DNA from 3 places in the Citrobacter farmeri genome. Region 3 is predicted to be linked to each of the others. Evidence: riboswitches for the same ligand, from Rfam matches in the RefSeq annotation. Region 3 holds a riboswitch; each other region holds the start of a gene.
What was found. Region 3 has a riboswitch for thiamine pyrophosphate ahead of thiM (hydroxyethylthiazole kinase). Riboswitches for the same ligand answer to the same signal wherever they lie in the genome.
Positions count from the first base shown of each region.

Region 1: it holds a riboswitch for thiamine pyrophosphate, as region 3 does, so the genes downstream of both, thiC (phosphomethylpyrimidine synthase ThiC) here and thiM (hydroxyethylthiazole kinase) in region 3, are expected to answer to the same signal.
Region 2: it holds a riboswitch for thiamine pyrophosphate, as region 3 does, so the genes downstream of both, thiB (thiamine ABC transporter substrate binding subunit) here and thiM (hydroxyethylthiazole kinase) in region 3, are expected to answer to the same signal.

Region 1 is NZ_CP077291.1:93,585-100,372, forward strand. It holds gene thiH (2-iminoacetate synthase ThiH) at 1-571, opposite strand, end outside; gene thiG (thiazole synthase) at 568-1,338, opposite strand; gene thiS (sulfur carrier protein ThiS) at 1,340-1,540, opposite strand; gene I6L53_RS00475 (HesA/MoeB/ThiF family protein) at 1,521-2,279, opposite strand; gene thiE (thiamine phosphate synthase) at 2,272-2,907, opposite strand; gene thiC (phosphomethylpyrimidine synthase ThiC) at 2,907-4,808, opposite strand; TPP riboswitch at 4,893-5,016, opposite strand; gene I6L53_RS00490 (Rsd/AlgQ family anti-sigma factor) at 5,068-5,556, opposite strand; gene nudC (NAD(+) diphosphatase) at 5,654-6,427, shown strand; gene hemE (uroporphyrinogen decarboxylase) at 6,473-6,788, shown strand, end outside.
Region 2 is NZ_CP077291.1:3,856,683-3,863,470, reverse strand. It holds gene araC (arabinose operon transcriptional regulator AraC) at 81-959, shown strand; gene I6L53_RS18100 (DedA family protein) at 1,045-1,812, shown strand; gene thiQ (thiamine ABC transporter ATP-binding protein ThiQ) at 1,806-2,507, opposite strand; gene thiP (thiamine/thiamine pyrophosphate ABC transporter permease ThiP) at 2,491-4,101, opposite strand; gene thiB (thiamine ABC transporter substrate binding subunit) at 4,077-5,060, opposite strand; TPP riboswitch at 5,093-5,193, opposite strand; gene sgrR (HTH-type transcriptional regulator SgrR) at 5,229-6,788, opposite strand, start outside.
Region 3 is NZ_CP077291.1:1,644,508-1,651,295, forward strand. It holds gene metG (methionine--tRNA ligase) at 1-526, opposite strand, end outside; gene apbC (iron-sulfur cluster carrier protein ApbC) at 693-1,802, shown strand; gene I6L53_RS07695 (RcnB family protein) at 2,115-2,441, opposite strand; gene I6L53_RS07700 (hypothetical protein) at 3,187-3,621, shown strand; gene I6L53_RS07705 (YadA C-terminal domain-containing protein) at 3,744-4,577, opposite strand; TPP riboswitch at 5,062-5,159, shown strand; gene thiM (hydroxyethylthiazole kinase) at 5,191-5,979, shown strand; gene thiD (bifunctional hydroxymethylpyrimidine kinase/phosphomethylpyrimidine kinase) at 5,976-6,776, shown strand.

The DNA of each region.
Region 1 (6,788 bases), 1.6 Mb from region 3:
CATACATTGCGTCGTGATACGTCTCCTGATAGACCATCACCCCATCGAGCCCCAGCGCTTTCAGTTCGGCATATTCCGCCTCGGCTAACGGCTGAACCTCCATTTGCAGCGACGAAAACTGCTGGCGAATGGTGGGCAAGTGGCGACGAAAATAGTCCATCCCGACCTTTGCCTGATGCTCGCCGGTGACCAACAGGAGATGTTCGAAGCCCAACTCGCGGATCGCCGCGCACTCCCGGACAATTTCCGTTTCATCCAGCGTTTTGCGCTTGATGCGGTTACTCATCGAAAAACCGCAGTAGGTACAGTCGTTAGCGCACAGATTGGAGAGATACAGCGGGACGTAAAAACTCACCGTATTGCCGAAGCGCTGGCGGGTGAGCGTCTGCGCCCGTTGTGCCAGCGGTTCAAGATATGCGCTCGCGGCAGGTGACAGCAGCGCCATCATATCGTCGCGGCTGGGGCGGGGCGCATTTAGCGCCCGCTCAACGTCAGCTGACGTTTTGCTGTTGATGCGCAGGCGGATGTCGTCCCAGTCGAGTTGCCGCCAGCGGTCGGTGAACGTTTTCATGCCGGAACCTCCAGAAAGCCGGTCAGCGGGCTGGTGGCCTGCGCCTGCCGGCTGCGGCTACCCGGTCCGGCCTGACGCGCCAGAAGACCGGCCTCCACTGCCAGACGGAAAGCGCGGGCCATCATCACCGGATCGTCCGCCACGGCAATCGCCGTATTCACCAGCACTGCATCCGCACCCATTTCCAGCGCCTGCGTAGCGTGGCTGGGCACGCCGATTCCGGCATCCACCACCACCGGAATGGTAGATTGCTGGATAATGATCTCCAGCATGGCCCGGGTTTCCAGTCCCTGGTTAGAGCCAATCGGCGCGCCGAGCGGCATGACGGCCGCACAGCCCACCTCTTCCAGCCGTTTGCACAGCACCGGATCCGCACCGCAATAGGGTAATACCACAAATCCTTGTTTTACCAGCGTGTCGGCGGCTTTCAGCGTTTCAATTGGGTCCGGCAGCAGCCAGCGCGCATCGGGGTGAATTTCCAGCTTCAGCCAATGGGTACCGAGCGCCTCGCGCGCAAGCTGTGCGGCAAAGATGGCTTCTTCCGCCGTTTTCGCCCCAGACGTGTTGGGCAACAGCGTGACGCCCGCGTCGATAAGCGGGGCCAGAATGGCGTCATTGTGCTGGCGCAAATCCACACGCTTCATGGCCAGTGTCACCAGTTGACTGCCGGAGGCGCGGATCGCGTCAATCATTAAGGCCGGTGACGCAAATTTACCCGTGCCGGTGAACAGATGTGAATCAAACGTTTTGTCTGCAATACGTAACATTTCAGCCCCCTGCAATAACCTGAAAAAGCAGGATCTGGTCGCCTTCCTGCACAATATGCTGCTCCCACTGCTCGCGGGGCAGAATCTGTTGATTCAGCGCCAGTGCGGCGCCGGGTTTTAACTGATTCAATTGGGTCAACAGCGTATGCACGGAGAGTCCCTCTGTGCACTGCATCGGCTCATCATTGAACTGGATTCGCATGTCGTCCTCCACATACCGGACACCCGCTGGCACGGTGTAACGCCAGACTGCGCCACTGGCTGGTTTTACCGTCAAACAGACGCAATTCGCTCCCGGGCGTGCCCACGCCGCTGAGGAGTTTGATGGCCTCCAGCGCCTGCAGAGTCCCCATCAACCCGACGACGGGGCCGACAATGCCCGCGGTACGGCAGTTACGTTCGGGTTCTACTTCGTCCGGCCATAAACAGCGGTAGCAGCCTTGCGTCCAGGGCGGCGTCAATACCATTAACTGGCCGCCAAAACCGACCGCGCTGGCGGTGATTAGCGGGGTATCGAGTGCCACGCATGCGGCGTTAATTTCCTGACGCGTCGCCATGTTGTCGGTGCAGTCGAGCACGACATCCGCTTGCGCCACCGCATGGCTGAGCGCCTCTCCACACAGACGCAGTGGTAGCGAGAGCAGGTCGATATCCGGGTTGAGCCGCGCCAGTCGCTGCTGTGCGACCTGCGATTTAGATCGGGCAATGTCATCCGTGGTGAACAGGATCTGCCGTTGCAGATTACTGAGATGGATGTCATCGTCGTCCGCCAGCACCAGCGTGCCGACACCGGCTCCCGCCAGATACAGCGCGGCCGGAGAGCCTAATCCCCCCAACCCGACGATCAGTACGCGGCTGGCGAGCAGCTTTTGCTGGCCATCAATGGCGATATCGTCCAGCAGGATCTGACGGCTATAACGCATAAAATCACGGTCATTCATCGCCTGCTCCTGCTATTGCCAGTAACTGCGCGGTTGCCGCGCGCCAGTCCGCAGCCTGGGTAATGGCGCTGACTACCGCAATGCTCCCTACGCCAGTCGCAAGTACCGCCGGTGCGCGGTCCAGACCGATCCCGCCGATGGCGACAGTAGGGTAATCGTGCAGACGGTTGATATGTCGCGCCAGCTGTTCCAGCCCCTGCGGCGCAGACGGCATCTGCTTGGTTTGCGTCGGGAAGACATGGCCCAGCGCAATGTAGGAGGGACGTGCCGCCAGCGCCACGTCGATCTCCATGTCATCGTGCGTCGAGACGCCCAGGCGTAACCCCGCCGCCTGAATCGCTTTCAGATCGGTGGTTTCCAGATCTTCCTGACCCAGATGCACGCCATAGGCACGGTGTTTAATCGCCAGCCGCCAGTAATCGTTAATAAACAGGCGAGCATTGACGTTTCGCCCCAGCTCGATGGCGGCAACCACGTCGGCTTCCACCTCTTCATCGCGCTTATCTTTGATGCGCAACTGAAGCGTGCGCACGCCAGCGTCAAGCAGACGCGCAATCCACGCCACGCTGTCGACAACCGGGTAGAGGCCTAAGCGAAACGGAACCGTTGGGAAATCAGGCTGATACATCAGGCTTCCTCCCGTTTGAGGTAGATTTCACCGCCTTTGGCGCGGAAATTTTCTGACATATCCGCCATCCCCACTTCGATAGTCTGGGCGGCGGCGTAGTCGCGAACCTCCTGGCTGATTTTCATCGAGCAGAATTTGGGGCCACACATAGAGCAGAAGTGCGCCACTTTGCCGGACTCCTGCGGCAGGGTTTCGTCGTGGTAGGCACGGGCAGTGAAGGGATCGAGTGCCAGATTAAACTGGTCTTCCCAGCGAAATTCGAAGCGCGCTTTAGACATTGCGTTATCACGGATTTGTGCACCCGGATGCCCCTTCGCCAGATCGGCGGCATGGGCGGCAATCTTGTAGGTTATCAGCCCCTGTTTCACATCCTCTTTGTTCGGCAGGCCAAGGTGCTCTTTCGGCGTGACGTAACAGAGCATCGCGCAGCCAAACCAGCCGATCATCGCCGCGCCAATCCCCGAGGTGAAGTGGTCGTAACCCGGTGCGATATCGGTGGTCAGCGGGCCTAAGGTGTAGAACGGTGCTTCGTGACAGTGCTCCAGCTCTTCGGTCATGTTGCGGCGTATCATCTGCATCGGCACGTGGCCTGGGCCTTCAATCATCACCTGCACATCATATTCCCAGGCAATCTTCGTCAGTTCACCCAACGTATGCAGTTCCGAGAACTGCGCCTCGTCGTTGGCATCCTGAATGGAGCCCGGGCGCAGGCCGTCACCGAGCGACAGAGAAACATCATACGCGGCGCAGATTTCGCAAATCTCGCGGAAGTGCTGGTAAAGGAAGTTCTCTTTGTGATGAGAAAGACACCATTTCGCCATGATGGATCCGCCGCGCGAGACAATCCCCGTCAGGCGTTTCGCGGTCATCGGCACATAGCGTAGCAGCACACCGGCATGGATGGTGAAGTAGTCTACTCCCTGTTCAGCCTGCTCCAGCAGCGTATCGCGGAAGGCTTCCCAGGTAAGATCTTCGGCGATCCCGTTGACCTTCTCCAGTGCCTGGTAGATCGGTACGGTGCCGATCGGCACCGGGCTGTTACGCAGGATCCACTCGCGGGTTTCGTGAATATAGCGACCGGTGGAGAGATCCATCACGGTGTCCGCTCCCCAGCGCGTTGACCACACCAGTTTCTCGACTTCTTCTTCGATAGAGGAGGTGACGGCAGAGTTACCGATGTTGGCATTCACTTTCACCAGGAAATTACGGCCAATAATCATCGGCTCCGATTCCGGGTGGTTGATGTTAGCGGGGATGATCGCCCGTCCGGCGGCCACTTCGTCACGCACAAATTCCGGTGTAATGTTTTCCGGCAAACGTGCGCCGAATCCCTCGCCCGGATGCTGCTGGCGTAACACTTCGCTGCGGATGCGCTCACGGCCCATGTTTTCACGGATGGCGATAAACTCCATTTCCGGAGTGACGATGCCCTGGCGGGCGTAGTGCAGTTGGGTGACACATTTGCCCACTTTGGCGCGTTTTGGCGTCAGCAAGCCGGTAAAGCGCAGTTCATCAAGGCCATCATCGGCCAGGCGCGCTTTGGTGTACGCCGAGCTCCGGTCGGTCAGTTCCTCGCTGTCTTCACGCGCCTCAATCCACGGTTGACGCAGCTTCACCAGACCCTGCTGAACGTTAATCGCCACCTCCGGGTCGCCGTAGGGGCCGGATGTGTCGTACACCGGAACCGCTTCGTTCTCTTCAAACTGCGGCTCTTCTTTGCTGCCGCCGATGAGCGTAGGGCTAAGCTGGATCTCACGCATCGGAATGCGGATATCCGCTTGCGAACCCGTAATATAGATCCGTTTTGAGTTCGGGAAAGCGGTGCCTTCCAGGGTGTCGATGAAGTGTTGTGCTTGCGCGCGCTGTTCGCGGCGGGACAATTTAGGTGTAGTTGCAGACATAGCTCATTCCAAAAAGTAAGGAGATGGCTTGTCAGACGACGGAGGAGTAATAGATGTGCGCCGCCCGTTAAGGCTTACGCATAAAGCAGAATTACTCTTGTTCCCTTCGCAGGTTTTAACCTGATCAGGTTCCGCGGATCCCGAATTAACGGTCTCAGCCTTTTCCACTTCAAGCTTTCGTGGAAAATAAGCACTCCGACAAGATAACGCCCCTCAGAAGAGGGGGACGTTTGTAAATTACGCGTTAGTAATGCAAAACTCAAGCAGGACGTTTGATGACGGCGTTCTCGTGCATGGCGTCAAAGACCAGCATAATCAGCTTATCTTCCAGCGCAAATCGGGCTTCCAGCGCTTCGCCGAGATCGGACAAAACCTGTTGAAACTCCAGGCAGTTATCGTGATCTATCGCCGTTTCCAGGCTGGAGTCATAATAGTCCATGATGCGTTGTGTATTCGCTTCCAGTAGCGGCCAAATTTTTGTCGCTTTTAAAAGCTGCCCGTTGCCTTCCAATTTGTGGAGAATACGTTCATAAATACTGAAGTGTCCGGTGGAGAGATAATCGACCAGGCTCTGACAAAAATCATCCAGCGCTTTTTCATTCAGCCGCATGTACGATTCTTTGCCAGGCTTAATGCCAACCAGATTGTAGTAAGCCACGAGCAGGTGCTTACGTATATGTAGCCAGCGATCAACCAGTTTGTTACTTCCTCTGACGCGCTCTGTCAGGTCTTCCAGCTGGTTTAGCATGATTGACTCCGCAAGTGTAGATTTTAAAACTGCTCACGCAGGAATTGTAAAAATAATGTTATCAACATGCCAGTGAAGCAAAGGTAGTGCAAGAGCTATGGATCGTATTATTGAAAAATTAGATCACGGCTGGTGGATCGTCAGTCATGAGCAAAAATTATGGTTGCCTCACGGCGAATTGCCACATGGTGACGCGACACATTTCGATCTTGTCGGGCAGCCTGCGCTGCATATCGGAGAGTGGGAAGGAGAGCCCGTCTGGCTGGTACAACAGCACCGGCGTCACGAGATGGGATCGGTTCGCCAGGTGCTCGATCAGGATGTGGGTCTGTTTCAACTGGCGGGTCGCGGTGTGCAACTGGCCGAGTTTTATCGTTCGCATAAGTTCTGCGGCTACTGCGGACACCCCATGCATCCGAGTAAAACGGAGTGGGCGATGCTCTGTACCCACTGTCGTGAACGTTACTATCCGCAAATCGCCCCCTGTATTATTGTCGCCATTCGCCGCGATGACTCGATCCTGCTTGCTCAACACGTTCGCCACCGCAACGGTGTGCATACTGTGCTCGCCGGATTCGTTGAAGTGGGCGAAACCCTGGAACAGGCGGTGGCGCGCGAAGTGATGGAAGAGAGCGGTATCAAAGTGAAAAACCTGCGCTATGTGACTTCGCAGCCCTGGCCTTTCCCGATGTCGCTGATGACTGCGTTTATGGCGGAGTACGACAGCGGCGAGATCGTCATCGACCCGAAAGAGCTGCTGGAGGCAAACTGGTATCGTTACGATAATTTACCGCTCCTGCCGCCGCCAGGCACCGTCGCACGGCGTCTCATCGAAGATACCGTGGCAATGTGTCGGGCTGAGTATGAGTGAATCACGTGATACACTGACGGCCTGACGCAATAAGGAACTGCAAAAATGACCGAACTGAAGAACGATCGTTATCTGCGTGCGCTGCTGCGCCAGCCCGTTGATGTCACCCCGGTATGGATGATGCGCCAGGCGGGCCGCTATTTACCGGAATATAAAGCCACCCGCGCAGAGGCGGGCGATTTTATGTCGCTGTGCAAAAATGCCGAGCTGGCCTGTGAAGTCACACTCCAGCCGCTGCGCCGTTATCCGCTTGATGCGGCGATCCTCTTCTCGGATATTCTGACTATTCCGGATGCGATGGGGCTGGGCCTCTATTTTGAAGCCGGTGAAGGCCCGCGTTTCACAGCCCCGGTGGCCTGTA
Region 2 (6,788 bases), 2.2 Mb from region 3:
GCGAGACGGGGCGAAGATAACGTCGCCTCGCGTAATATGGACAATTTGTTTCCTCACTGAACCTCGGGAGTCGTGAAATTATGGCTGAACCACAAAATGACCCTCTCCTGCCGGGGTACTCCTTTAACGCGCATCTGGTTGCCGGTTTAACGCCGATAGACGCCAACGGATATCTGGATTTTTTTATCGACAGACCATTGGGGATGAAAGGCTATATCCTTAACCTCACGATCCGGGGTGAAGGGGTGATCAAAAATCACGGCAGGGAGTTTGTGTGCCGACCGGGCGATATTTTGCTGTTTCCGCCAGGTGAAATTCATCACTATGGACGCCACCCGGATGCCAGCGAATGGTATCACCAGTGGGTTTACTTTCGTCCCCGCGCTTACTGGCAGGAGTGGCTGACCTGGCCGTCGATCTTTGCACAGACCGGTTTTTTTCGTCCGGACGAGGCGCACCAGCCACATTTTAATGAACTGTTCGGCCAGATCATAAGCGCCGGGCAGGGAGAAGGTCGCTACTGTGAGTTGCTGGCGATCAACCTGCTGGAACAGTTACTGCTGCGGCGTATGGAAGCGGTCAATGCGTCGCTGCATCCGCCGATGGATAACCGCGTGCGCGATGCCTGTCAGTACATCAGCGATCATCTGGCCGACAGCCATTTTGATATTGCCAGCGTTGCCCAGCACGTCTGCCTGTCGCCATCGCGCCTGTCTCACCTGTTCCGGCAACAGTTGGGTATCAGCGTATTGAGCTGGCGTGAGGATCAGCGAATCAGTCAGGCGAAACTACTGCTCAGTACAACACGCATGCCGATTGCCACCGTCGGACGCAATGTTGGGTTCGACGATCAACTCTATTTCTCCCGTGTTTTTAAAAAATGTACCGGTGCCAGCCCGAGCGAGTTCCGCGCCGGTTGTGAAGAAAAAGTGAATGATGTGCCTGTGAAGATGTCATAACCTGTAACTATTCAGTCAATTGATGCCTTGACGAAGCCGGGATGGGTTAGCAGAATCCCTGTTTCGTAAATCTGACGGACGCCTTATGCAAGCATTTCTGGAACACTTCATTCTCCAGTCCGCCATGTACGCGTTGATTGCCGTGGCGCTGGTCGCTTTCCTGGAATCGCTGGCGCTGGTGGGATTGATTCTACCGGGAACGGTCCTGATGGCCGGGCTTGGCGCGCTGATTGGTAGTGGGGAACTCAACTTCTGGCATGCCTGGCTGGCGGGGATTATCGGCTGTCTGCTTGGCGACTGGATCTCGTTTTGGCTGGGCTGGCGCTTCAAAAAGCCGCTGCATCGCTGGTCGTTCATGAAAAAGAACAAGGCGCTGTTGGATAAAACCGAGCACGCACTGCATCAGCACAGTATGTTCACGATTCTTGTGGGACGTTTTGTCGGACCGACGCGCCCACTGGTGCCGATGGTCGCCGGAATGCTGGACCTGCCGGTGGCGAAATTCATCACGCCAAATATTATTGGTTGCCTGCTCTGGCCGCCGTTTTATTTTCTGCCCGGGATTCTGGCCGGTGCGGCAATTGATATTCCGGCGGGGATGCAAAGCGGCGAGTTTAAGTGGCTCCTGCTGGCGACTGCCGTCCTGCTGTGGCTTGGCGGCTGGCTGTGCTGGCGCTTGTGGCGCAGCGGTAAAGCCGCGACGGACCGCTTAACGCGCTATCTGCCAAAAGGTCGTTTGCTCTGGCTGGCACCAATGGTGCTGGGGATTGGGATTGTTGCGCTGGTGACGCTGCTCCGCCACCCGCTGATGCCGGTGTATATCGATATTCTGCAAAAAGTGGTGGGTTATTGATTCCTGATGCCCAACAGCGCTGAGGCGCTGGCTCTGCCACTCAGCAATTCATCCGTTTTGCCTTGCCAGGCAATGCGTCCGTCGGCAACGACGACAGAGCGCGAGGCGATGCGCGCCGCATCCTCGACGCTGTGCGAAACCATCAACAGCGTCAGTTGGCGGGCGCGGCAGATATCGCTTACCAGGGTCAGCATCTCCTGGCGCAGAGCGGGGTCGAGAGCAGAAAACGGTTCGTCCAGCAGCAGGACCGGTTGTTCGCGCACCAGACAACGTGCCAGCGCCACACGCTGGCGCTGGCCGCCGGAAAGCTCACCCGGCAGGCGAGCCATCAATGTCTCGATCCCCATTTGTTGCGCGATATGCCAGCGTTTCTCTTTCTGTTCGGCGCTTAATTTCAGTCCAGGATCCAGCCCCAGCCCAATGTTTTGCTCAACGTTTAAATGGCTGAACAAATTGTTTTCCTGAAACAGCATCGAAACCGGACGGCGTGACGGCGGCGTGGTGGTGTGGTCTTCCCCTTCGATCAGCAGGGTGCCGCGGGCAGGTGTGAGAAAACCAGCGATCAGATTCAGCAACGTACTTTTTCCTGCGCCGCTTGGCCCCAAAATCGCCACCTGTTCACCACGTGCCACGGACAGCGTAAAGCGCATGGGCAGATGGTGATAAAGCCAGGTGATATCAGTCAGTTTTAACATTTCGCCCCGGTAACGTCTCAATAACGGTAAATAAAATAAAGCACAGGATCAGCAGTAAGAGCGCAGTGACGGCACCGTCCTGACTGCGATAAGAGCCAATTTGCTGATAAAGATAAAACGGCAGGGTGCGGAAATCATCGTTGCCGAACAACGCCACCACGCCAAAATCGCCGATAGACAGTACGCAGGCAAAGGCCAGCGCCTGCGCCAGCGGGCGTCTCAATGCCCGCAGTTCTACTACTTTTAGTCGCTGCCAGCCTTCCATTCCCAGCGACTGACACAGCATCGTGTAGCGGGCGGAAATATCGCGCATCGGGTTTTCCAGCACTTTTAGCGCGTAGGGAATGGCCATCAGCGCATTGGTGAAAATCACGATGCCGTCGGCGGACTCCGGCAGGCCGATGCTGTTGTTGAGTAACAGGAAGAAGCCGGTGGCCAGCACGATGCCTGGCATCGCCAGAATCAGCATCCCGCTCAGCTCCAGCGCTTGTCCTGCCAGTAACTGCTGACGGGCGCGCAGTTCGCGACTGCTCCACAGCAGCATCATCGTCAGGATCACGCACAGTAGACCCGCCGCCAGCGCAATACGTAGCGAGGTCCACACCGCCTGCCACAAAACAGGCTGCGCGAGTACGTCCAGCAGATGGCGATTCACCCCGTCGACCACCACTGCCAGCAGCGGTGGGATCAACAGCAGCAGTGCGAGGACGATCAGCAGGGCATCGGTTAAACGGCTGTACAGTCGATCGTCCGGATCGCGCCACCCCTGAACCAGCGTGGTGCCTGGCGCGATAGCTTTACTCAATCGCTGACTGAGGAGCACCAGCCCCAGACAGCACACCATCTGGATCAGCGCCAGCATGGCGGCACGGGCCGGATCGTAGTCAAAATTCAGCGCCTGATAAATCGCCAGTTCGATAGTCGTCGCCTGCGGCCCGCCGCCCAGCGACAGTACGGTAGCGAAGCTGGCAAAACAGAGCATAAAAATCAACGCGGCGACCGGCGGTATTTGACGGCGAAGCCATGGCCACTCGACAAAGCGGAAGAATTGCCAGCCGCGAATACCCAGTTGTGCGGCCAGCTGACGCTGCTCGCCGGGGATATTTTCCAGCGACTGCAACAGCAGGCGACTTGCCATTGGCATATTAAAAAAGATGTGGGCCAGCAGAATGCCCTGCAGGCCGTAAGGCGAGAAGGTCCACTCCAACCCGAGCGTGTGGCAGATTGCGGCTAGCCACCCCTGGCGTCCGTAGACGCTGAGAATACCAAACACCGCGACCAGCACCGGGAGGATTAGCGTCATGGCGCACAGGCGCAGCAGGGCCAGACGACCGGGAAAGCGGCGTCGGTACAGCGCACGGGCAAGGAAGATGGCCGGAACAACAGAAAGCACCGCCGACAGGAAAGCCTGCCAGAAGGAAAAGCGCACCACGTGCCACAGGTAGCTGTCCTGCCAGAGCGAGGACCACGCCGCCTGCGGCGCGTTGAACCACAGTGCCAGAAAGGCGGCCAGCGCCACCGCCACCATCAGCGTGGCGGCGGAAAGGCCGGGGATCAGCCAGCCGGCAATTAACGGCTGACGGCGCGTTGCCATTCGCTAATCCATGTCTGACGTTGGGCCGCTACTTCCGCTGGTGTGAATTCCAGCGTCGTCGCGGGTTTAGTCAGTTGTTCGAACCCGGCGGGCAGAGTGACATTCGCCACCGGATACATCCAGTTGCCGGTCGGGATAGCATTCTGAAACGCGGGTGACACCATGAAGTTGAGGAACTTTTCCGCCAGTTCAGGTTGCTTACTGGCCGCGGTACGCGCGGCGACTTCCACCTGCAGGTAATGGCCTTCGCTAAAGTTGGCCGCCGTGTAGTTCTCTTTTTTCTCTTCGATGATGTGATACGCCGGAGAGGTGGTATAGCTCAGCACCAGATCGCTTTCACCTTTCAGGAACAGGCCATAGGCTTCGCTCCAGCCTTTGGTGACGGTGACGGTTTTTGCCGCCAGTTTCTGCCATGCCTGCGGCGTTTTATCGCCATAGACTTTCTGCATCCACAGCATCAGCCCAAGTCCTGGCGTACTGGTGCGCGGATCCTGATAAATCACTCGCCATTTCTGGTCGCTCTCGACCAGTTCTTTCAGGCTCTTCGGCGGGTTTTTGAGTTTGCTTTTGTCATACACGAAAGCGAAGTAGCCGTAATCAAACGGAACGAAGGTGTCATTCTTCCAGCCGCCAGGGACATTGACCGCCTCGCTGGCGACGCCGCTTTTCGCGAACAACTGGGTTTGCGTCGCCGCTTCCAGCAGGTTGTTATCCAGCCCGAGCACTACGTCGGCCTTGCTGTTTTTCCCTTCCATCCGCAGACGGTTGAGTAGCGAAACGCCATCCTCCAGCGCCACCAGTTTCAGCTCGCAGTTACAGTCGGCTTCAAAAGCTTTTTTCACCGCCGGGCCAGGACCCCAGTCAGCGGCGAACGAATCGTAGGTATAGACGGTCAGGACCGGTTTAGCGAAGGCAGGCGCTGCGCACAGCACCAGTAAAGGAAGACATTTTTTTAACACTTTGCACCTCAATAGAAGAGTGGCAAAGGATTTTGAGCGGTAGCCTCAAATCCCTTCGCCGGCGTTATCCGGATCAGGTTCGACGGGTATTTTCTCAGCCCACGCCTCTGGCGCAGCACCCCGTTGAGAACGGCACATTGTAATGATTACGTGAAGAGATCTAAAGGATTAAGGATCTGGCGGGGCAAACCACGCGGATTTAAAGTCGAACCAGCCGAGAGTATTCATGCGCAAGCCGCGCATACTGCGCTGCCCCTGAATAATCAGCCAGTGGTGAATCAGCGGCACAATCGCTTTGCTGGCGAGCAACTGCTGGCACCACGCGGCCAGATTCATCTCGCCGGTGCGCCAGCGCGCGGCGTCGGCTTCCCAGTCCAGCGGAATGCAGTGCTGCAACAGCGGGACTTCGCACAGATGCGCGAACAAAGAGAAGTCCAGCGGCAGGGTGAAGTTGGCGCTGTTAAGCCAGATGTCGCTCTCAATTTCCCCGGCATGCCATTGATCGTAGTCGATCTCCTGAATTTCCAGCTTTACCTGATGTTCAGCCAGGAGCTGACTCATGATCTGCGCAATCACCTGGTGTTCGATGTGTTCGTGATAATAGGTCAGCGTAAGCGTCTCCAGACCGGCGGGTTTTTCGCCGTGGCCCGGTCGTGCGTGATGCCAGCGGGGCAGCAAACCGTAGGCCGGGAACCAGTGGCGCTGATACTGCTCATCGGCGTAGTAAAGCAGGTTGCTCGGCGACAGTACGCGACTAACCCACTCTCTGACCTCCTGATTGGCGCCGCGATGGGTACGGGCATCGAACAGCAGGTAATAGCACCCCTCTTCCAGGCGGCTTTCGATAGCCTTCTCATCCTCCGTGGGACCTTTCAGCGTCAGGCCGCCGTTCGGCTCATCGCCGATATCCGGCAGTACCCAGACGTTCACTTCATCTATCAGCGCCCGAAAACCGAAGAAATCGTCAAAGGCGTGGATTTTCAGCTGATTACGTGTATTTCGTATCACTGCGTAAGGGCCGGTGCCAATGGGATGGCTGGAGAAATTGCTCAGGGTTTCCCATTCGCGTGGCAGGATCATCGCCGGGACCTGGCCCAGCAACCACGGCAGCCAGCGATCGGGCTGCGAAAGGTGAATGTCCAGCGTCCAGGGCGTTGGCGAGACGATCTCGCTGATATGGGAATAGAGCGGTAAGGCGTTAATGCGCGTCAGTGACGACACCACATCGTCCATTTCCAGTTCACGACCGTGGTGAAAATGGATCCCCGGACGCAGAAAAAAGCGCCAGTGCAAGGGAGAAATTTGCTGCCAGTGGTGGGCAATATCCGCTTCCAGTTCCCCATTTTCCTCATTTACGCGAGTCAGGGCGCTGAAGATTTGGCGAGCAATATGGGTTTCTGAACGCCGCAGCGCGCTGCCCGGCAGCAGATTTTGCATCGGGCGGTAGTAAAGTACACGCAGAATGTGACGGCCCTGGCGGAAACTGCGGCCCAGATGGGAAACCAGCATTTGTCGCACGGCCGTTTTGTCACCAACCAGCTGCACCAGTTGATCGATGCGATCCTGCTCCAGCAGATCTTCCGCGCGCTGCTGCTGGAGCGCCAGTCCGGTATACAGGAAGGTTAAGCGTGAGCGTTTTCCGCGTCCAACCTCTGCCTCCCACGTCAGCCAACCGCGCTCCTGCATGGTATTGAGCAGCGTACGCATATGACGACGGGAGCAGCTCAG
Region 3 (6,788 bases):
ATTTCGGCTCGATCAGCTCAGTCGGGCTGTAGGTCGCGCCGCACACTTCGCAGTTGTCGCCGTATTGATCCGGTGATTTACATTTCGGGCAGGTGCCTTTTACAAAACGATCTGGCAGGAACATGCCTTTTTCCGGATCGTAAAGCTGAGAGATAGTGCGGTTCTTAATAAAACCGTTTTCTTTCAGGCGGGTATAGATAAGCTCAGACAGCTCCCGATTCTCTTCGCTGTGCGTGGAATGGTAGTTGTCATAGCTGATGTTGAACCCGGCGAAATCCGTCTGGTGCTCCTGACTCATTTCACCAATCATCTGCTCCGGAGTGATACCCAACTGTTGCGCTTTCAGCATGATTGGCGTGCCGTGGGCGTCGTCGGCGCAGATGAAGTTGACCTCGTGGCCGCGCATTCGCTGGTAACGGACCCAGACATCAGCCTGGATGTGCTCCAGCATATGGCCGAGGTGGATTGAGCCGTTGGCGTACGGGAGTGCGCACGTTACCAGAATTTTCTTCGCGACTTGAGTCATAGTAGGTATTACTTCTTCTCTGTTGAAAGGGGGTTCTGATGTTACCTGAAAGGGAATAACTACGCCAAGAATTAAGGGCATTAAACCATAAATGATTAATTGTTACCGCTGGAGTAAACTACCTCGCTACAATTGACCTTTTCAGAACAACAAAAAAGGAGTCGGGATGAACGCACAATCCCAGGCTAAATCACCAGAGACCCTGCGCGCGATGGTCGCCGGGACGCTGGCGAATTTTCAGCACCCCACCCTGAAGCATAATCTGACGACGCTTAAGGCGTTACACCATGTCGCCTGGATGGATGACACGCTGCACGTTGAACTGGTCATGCCGTTCGTCTGGCACAGTGCATTTGAGGTGTTAAAAGAGCAATGTAGCGCTGATCTGCTGCGCATCACCGGGGCGAAAGCGATCGACTGGAAGCTTTCTCACACGATTGCCACCCTGAAGCGTGTGAAAAATCAGCCGGGTGTGAATGGCGTGAAGAACATTATCGCCGTCAGTTCCGGTAAAGGCGGCGTTGGGAAATCGTCGACAGCGGTCAATCTGGCGCTGGCACTGGCGGCAGAAGGGGCGAAAGTGGGGATTCTGGACGCCGATATTTATGGGCCGTCGATCCCGACCATGCTGGGCGCGGAAAATCAGCGTCCAACCTCGCCGGATGGCACCCATATGGCACCAATTATGTCCCACGGCCTGGCGACGAACTCCATCGGCTATCTGGTCACTGATGATAACGCGATGGTCTGGCGTGGGCCGATGGCCAGCAAAGCGCTGATGCAGATGCTGCAGGAGACGCTGTGGCCGGATCTGGATTACCTCGTGCTGGATATGCCCCCGGGCACCGGTGACATCCAACTGACCCTGGCGCAAAACATTCCGGTCACAGGTGCTGTCGTGGTCACCACGCCGCAGGACATCGCGCTGATCGACGCCAAAAAAGGTATCGTCATGTTTGAAAAAGTCGAAGTGCCGGTATTGGGCATTGTCGAAAATATGAGCATGCATATCTGCAGCAATTGCGGCCATCATGAGCCGATCTTTGGCACTGGCGGCGCGCAGAAACTGGCTGAGCAGTATCACACGCAACTGCTGGGGCAGATGCCGCTGCATATCAGTCTGCGTGAAGATCTCGATCGCGGAACGCCGACCGTCATCAGTCGTCCGGACAGTGATTTTACCGTAATGTATCGAGAACTGGCGGGACGTGTGGCCGCGCAGCTTTACTGGCAGGGTGAAGTCATCCCTGGTGAAATTGCCTTTCGCGCCGTCTGATTTCTGCTGAACGGTTTCGTTATCTCCATTCGCCGTATCTGTTTAATATTGATGCGGTGAATGTCTAATTTAAATAATGCTGTCTGAATTATGTAGCGCCACTGAACAGGACAGCTATTTTTCTTAAGAAAGAAGCGTAATCCAGCATTTAAATGGCTCATTCCCGTGCGATTAATTTATTCTTTCTATTGGTATGGCAATGGAGTCATGACCATACTTTACAGGCAGACGAACTGTGCTGTAACTATTTTGACTACAGGGATTACACTAAAGTAAATGTTTGAATTCCCCCTCAGTCCGAGGGGGCGAATCTCAGCGGTGGTAAAAAATCTCGCCATCGTAGGCTTTAATAATTTTACCGTCAGCGTCATTGATCAACACGTACGCACCGCCCATATAGGTCCAGTGAGTCCCTGCATCCGGAGCGGGTAAATTTCGTAACTGCCACTGTTTGATACTGTATTCGTCTGTACGATACATTGCTGGCACCGTATCGCCCGGTTTGAAATGGGTGAAGTCAGCGATGAAACCGCTAAGTTCGTACTGATCAATCCCCTTCGCGGCGACGGTTGTAGCAGGTGCGGCCCAGACCGCGCTGGATGCGAGCAGCAGCACGCCCATCACCAATTTGTTCTTCATACGTCTACGCTCCACTGTTAAGACCCTCTAAATCAGTCGGGTATATTTCCCGGTCTACATGATAACTGACAAGCGCTGGTTTGTTAGATTCCCGAAAATTTCGTAAAAAATGTAAATACATTTTTTCGTCTGACAACTGCACTATAGAAGAATTCGGCCAAAAATGATGGTGGAAGACAGCGTTTTCGGACCACTGGCTACCCATGCCACGATCCCCAGATGCAAAAGTGTAGCCGCTCGGCATACATCACACCTGCGATGAAGCCCATAGAGATCAGCAGTGAATACAGAAAAAGAGAGAGGATTATCAACGTTAACGAATTCGGTTTCATATTGAAATATATTTCATAAACAGAGACGCCAGGAATGTTTTTATAGATAACAATTAATCAATGTCAGCATATAAATTATCTTACGCGATACTATGGCGTAGTGAGCATTTTTTGATCTTGATAAATATCATAATATTTAACGTATTTAATAGTATGGATGGAATGGTATTTGATGACATTGTATCTTTGTGTTTTCTTAGTTAATTAATTGCTAATTTAATAAATCAGAATGAAAAAACAGCCAGGAGTGCTCTTATTTTTCATGCCGGGAGAATCTGTTAATCGCGACACCACATGAATTATATTGACAGGAAAGAACGACAAAAATATCCTGCACGTGATCTGTTGATATCAAATTCGCGGCTGGCCAGCTGCATTATTTTTTTTGTTAACTAATGATGGTGACGGTAGTTATGAAAGCGTTAAGCATAAAAAAGACAATTTATGTTCTGGTTATCGCAAGCGTATTATCTGGTTGCGTTTCGGAAGAAGAACGCCTCGCGCGCTGTGAAGCTAAAGGGGTAAGCCGTGATGTTTGCTACCAGGTCGATCGTGCCAATCAGCAAATGATTGCCAGCAATGCGCAGCAGAACGCTTATGCCAATGCTCGCGCTGCGGTAAAACAGCATGCGCAGGCCGCAAAGAAAAAAAGCGTCTATTACTATGAAGGACTGGAAATCAAAAAGGTCAGTACCGGTTTGAATATTAATGGTTTGCCTGCGGCGGTCGTGGAGAAAGAGGAAAGCGCCACCGTTTATCAGCAAGGTTTACATTATTTTATCGTGTACAGCACGGGACGGTTAGCGGTACTTAATGACCAGCGCCAGATGCTGGGTTGGGCAAAATAAAAAATCATCGTTTGCTGTCCGTGCGGCGGGTCAGATAAAAATTATTTTTTGCCAGAAAGGCGGCGCTTCATGTTGAAGCGCCGCCGTTTTAACAGATACCTTAGCGTTGTTTCACTCTGTTCTTACCAGCCTAATGAAGCCGAAGCCGCCACGACGGAATCACCGTCAGACGTTCCGGCATAGCTAACCGTTGCGGCGACATTTTCCGCGAATTTATGACGATAACCCATGGCATAACCTTGTTCACTTTTAAAATCAGCAGCGCCAACAGCAATAGCATTATCGGTATCAACATAGTGAAGTCCGGCGATAGAAGCGGCTCCAGCAATACCACTACGGTATTCTTTACGATCGTCGTTTTGCTGTTTTTCCATTGAAGAGAAGCGCGAATTATTTTGATTTTCCAGGGTTGTAATACGCGTTTCATGGTTAGCTAACTGGCCGGTGTGTGTCTGAATGACACTATCTTGCGCTTTTTGTTTAGTTTGCACGTCAGACACCGCGACCTGGTTAGTCGCCACACGCTGTAATGCAGTGTCAGCTTTACCACCATTTGTGTTAATTAACACGTTTTGATCGTTATCGACAATTTTCTGGTTAGCTTTGTTCGTGGCAATATCATCGCGATTCTTAATGATTGCCTGGCCGTCATATTGTTCATCCAGAGTGACACGTTGTACCAGGTTATCATGATCGGTGCGAATTTGTTGTGCATAAGTGGCAACATTATTCACCTGAGTCACATCCGCTTTACCCGCTTCCAGGGCGGATATTTGTCCTTCGTGTTTTTGCAGATCATATGTTGCACTATCAATTCCGGAAATGATAAATCCTCCATTCGTATTTTGATTGACGACCGCAACATCAACGTTAGCCGCCTGGGCTGCAGGGGCAAGGGAAGTGAACAGAGCAGAGAAAACGACAACAGCAATAATGGATTTATTTACAGATTTCATTTGAAATTCTCACATTCAAAACACGATATAAAAACAGTTATTCCCACTCTTTTTAATTACGAGTGTGATTCAATAGTTGTTAATAAAAATGGATGTCAACATTAATAATACGTTTAGAGTATCTTAATTCAGAATCTCCTTAATTCGTGAGGCGAACTATCCACTAATGCAAGGCTAATAATCTTGACCTGGATCACATTTGAGTTTAATAAATAAGGAGGTGTTTCGAGTTATGTTTGGATTATTTTAATGTAAACATTAATAAGCCAGTCAGCATAAGGTGTTGCCAGGGGAAATATGTTTATGAAGTGGCGAAAATAATGATTTTCTGCATTAATAAATATTTTATTGCTTATAAGCGTTGACCACGTTTTGTCCTGATGATGCTGTAGTTGCTACGCACAGAAAAACTCCTTGCACCTGCTCGGTACAGGCGGTTACACTAAATATCGATATTTTGATATGTAATTAATTGTTTTATCAGTAATTTGACTCGGGGTGCCCCTTTTTATTAAGGGCTGAGAAATACCCGTACCACCTGATCTGGATAATGCCAGCGTAGGGAAGTCAGACACCACTCGTGTCCCTTCTTCGCGCGGGCAGGAGCGTAATCATGCAGCCTGACCTGCACAGCCGCGAACATGCGGTTCGTATCTTAAAACAATTTCGTACCCTTTCTCCGTTAACACACTGTATGACCAATGACGTCGTACAGAGTTTTACCGCCAATACGCTACTGGCGCTGGGCGCTTCTCCGGCGATGGTGATTGAGCCGGAAGAGGCTCGCCAGTTCGCAGCCCTTGCCAGCGCCTTGCTTATTAACGTGGGTACGCTGACCCAGCCGCGCGCGCGGGCAATGCGCGCGGCGGTTGAGCAGGCGAACAGCGCAAAAACACCCTGGACACTGGATCCCGTCGCCGTGGGCGCGCTCGAGTTTCGCCGCCGTTTCTGCCTTGAACTCCTTGCCTTAAAACCTGCAGCCGTTCGCGGTAATGCCTCTGAGATCCTGACGTTAGCGGGTGAAAGCGCCGGGGGACGCGGTGTGGATGCCACCGATGCGGTCACAACGGCTCTGCCTGCGGCGCAGGTTCTGGCACGCCAGACCGGCGCTATTGTGGTGGTTACCGGTGAAGTGGATTACATCACAGATGGTGAGCGCACTCTGCGCGTCACCGGTGGTGACCCGTTGATGACGAAGGTCGTGGGCACCGGGTGCGCGCTTTCTGCCGTGGTGGCCGCCAGTTGTGCGCTGCCCGGAAACCGAATCGAAAATATCGCTTCTGCCTGTGGGTGGATGAAACAGGCGGGGCTGATTGCCAGTAAAACCTGTCACGGCCCCGGCAGTTTCATTCCGGCATTTCTCGATGCGCTCTACACCCTGGATACGGAGGTCGCAGCATGAAGCGGATTAACGCCTTGACGATTGCCGGCACCGATCCCAGCGGTGGCGCGGGCATTCAGGCCGATCTGAAAACCTTTTCGGCGCTTGGCGCTTACGGCTGTTCGGTGATTACCGCGCTGGTGGCGCAGAATACGCGTGGCGTACAGTCGGTATATCGCATTGAACCCGATTTTGTTGCCGCGCAGCTCGATTCGGTGTTCAGCGATGTGCGCATCGATACCACCAAAATCGGCATGCTGGCGGAAACTGACATTATCGAGGCGGTGGCTGAGCGCTTGCAGTGTTATCGGGTGCAGAACGTGGTGCTCGACACAGTCATGCTGGCGAAAAGCGGCGATCCGTTGCTTTCGCCTTCTGCCGTTGAGACATTGCGCAAGCGACTGCTGCCGCAGGTTTCGCTGATTACGCCCAACCTGCCTGAAGCGGCAGCGTTGCTGGATTGTTCACATGCGCGTTCAGAAAAAGAGATGCTTGAACAGGGACGGGCGCTGCTGGCGATGGGCTGTGGCGCGGTGTTAATGAAAGGCGGTCATCTGGATGATAAGCAAAGCCCTGACTGGCTTTTTACGGCTGACGGTGAGCAGCGTTTTACCGCACCGCGGGTGATGACCAAAAACACGCACGGCACCGGTTGCACGCTTTCTGCGGCGCTGGCCGCACTGCGTCCCCGACATGCTGACTGGGCAGGGGCGGTGCAGGAGGCGAAAGTCTGGTTGTCGGCGGCGCTGGCGCAGGCGGATACGCTGGAGGTCGGGCACGGCATTGGGCCTGTTCATCATTTCCACGCGTACTGGTAGCGTATATACTGG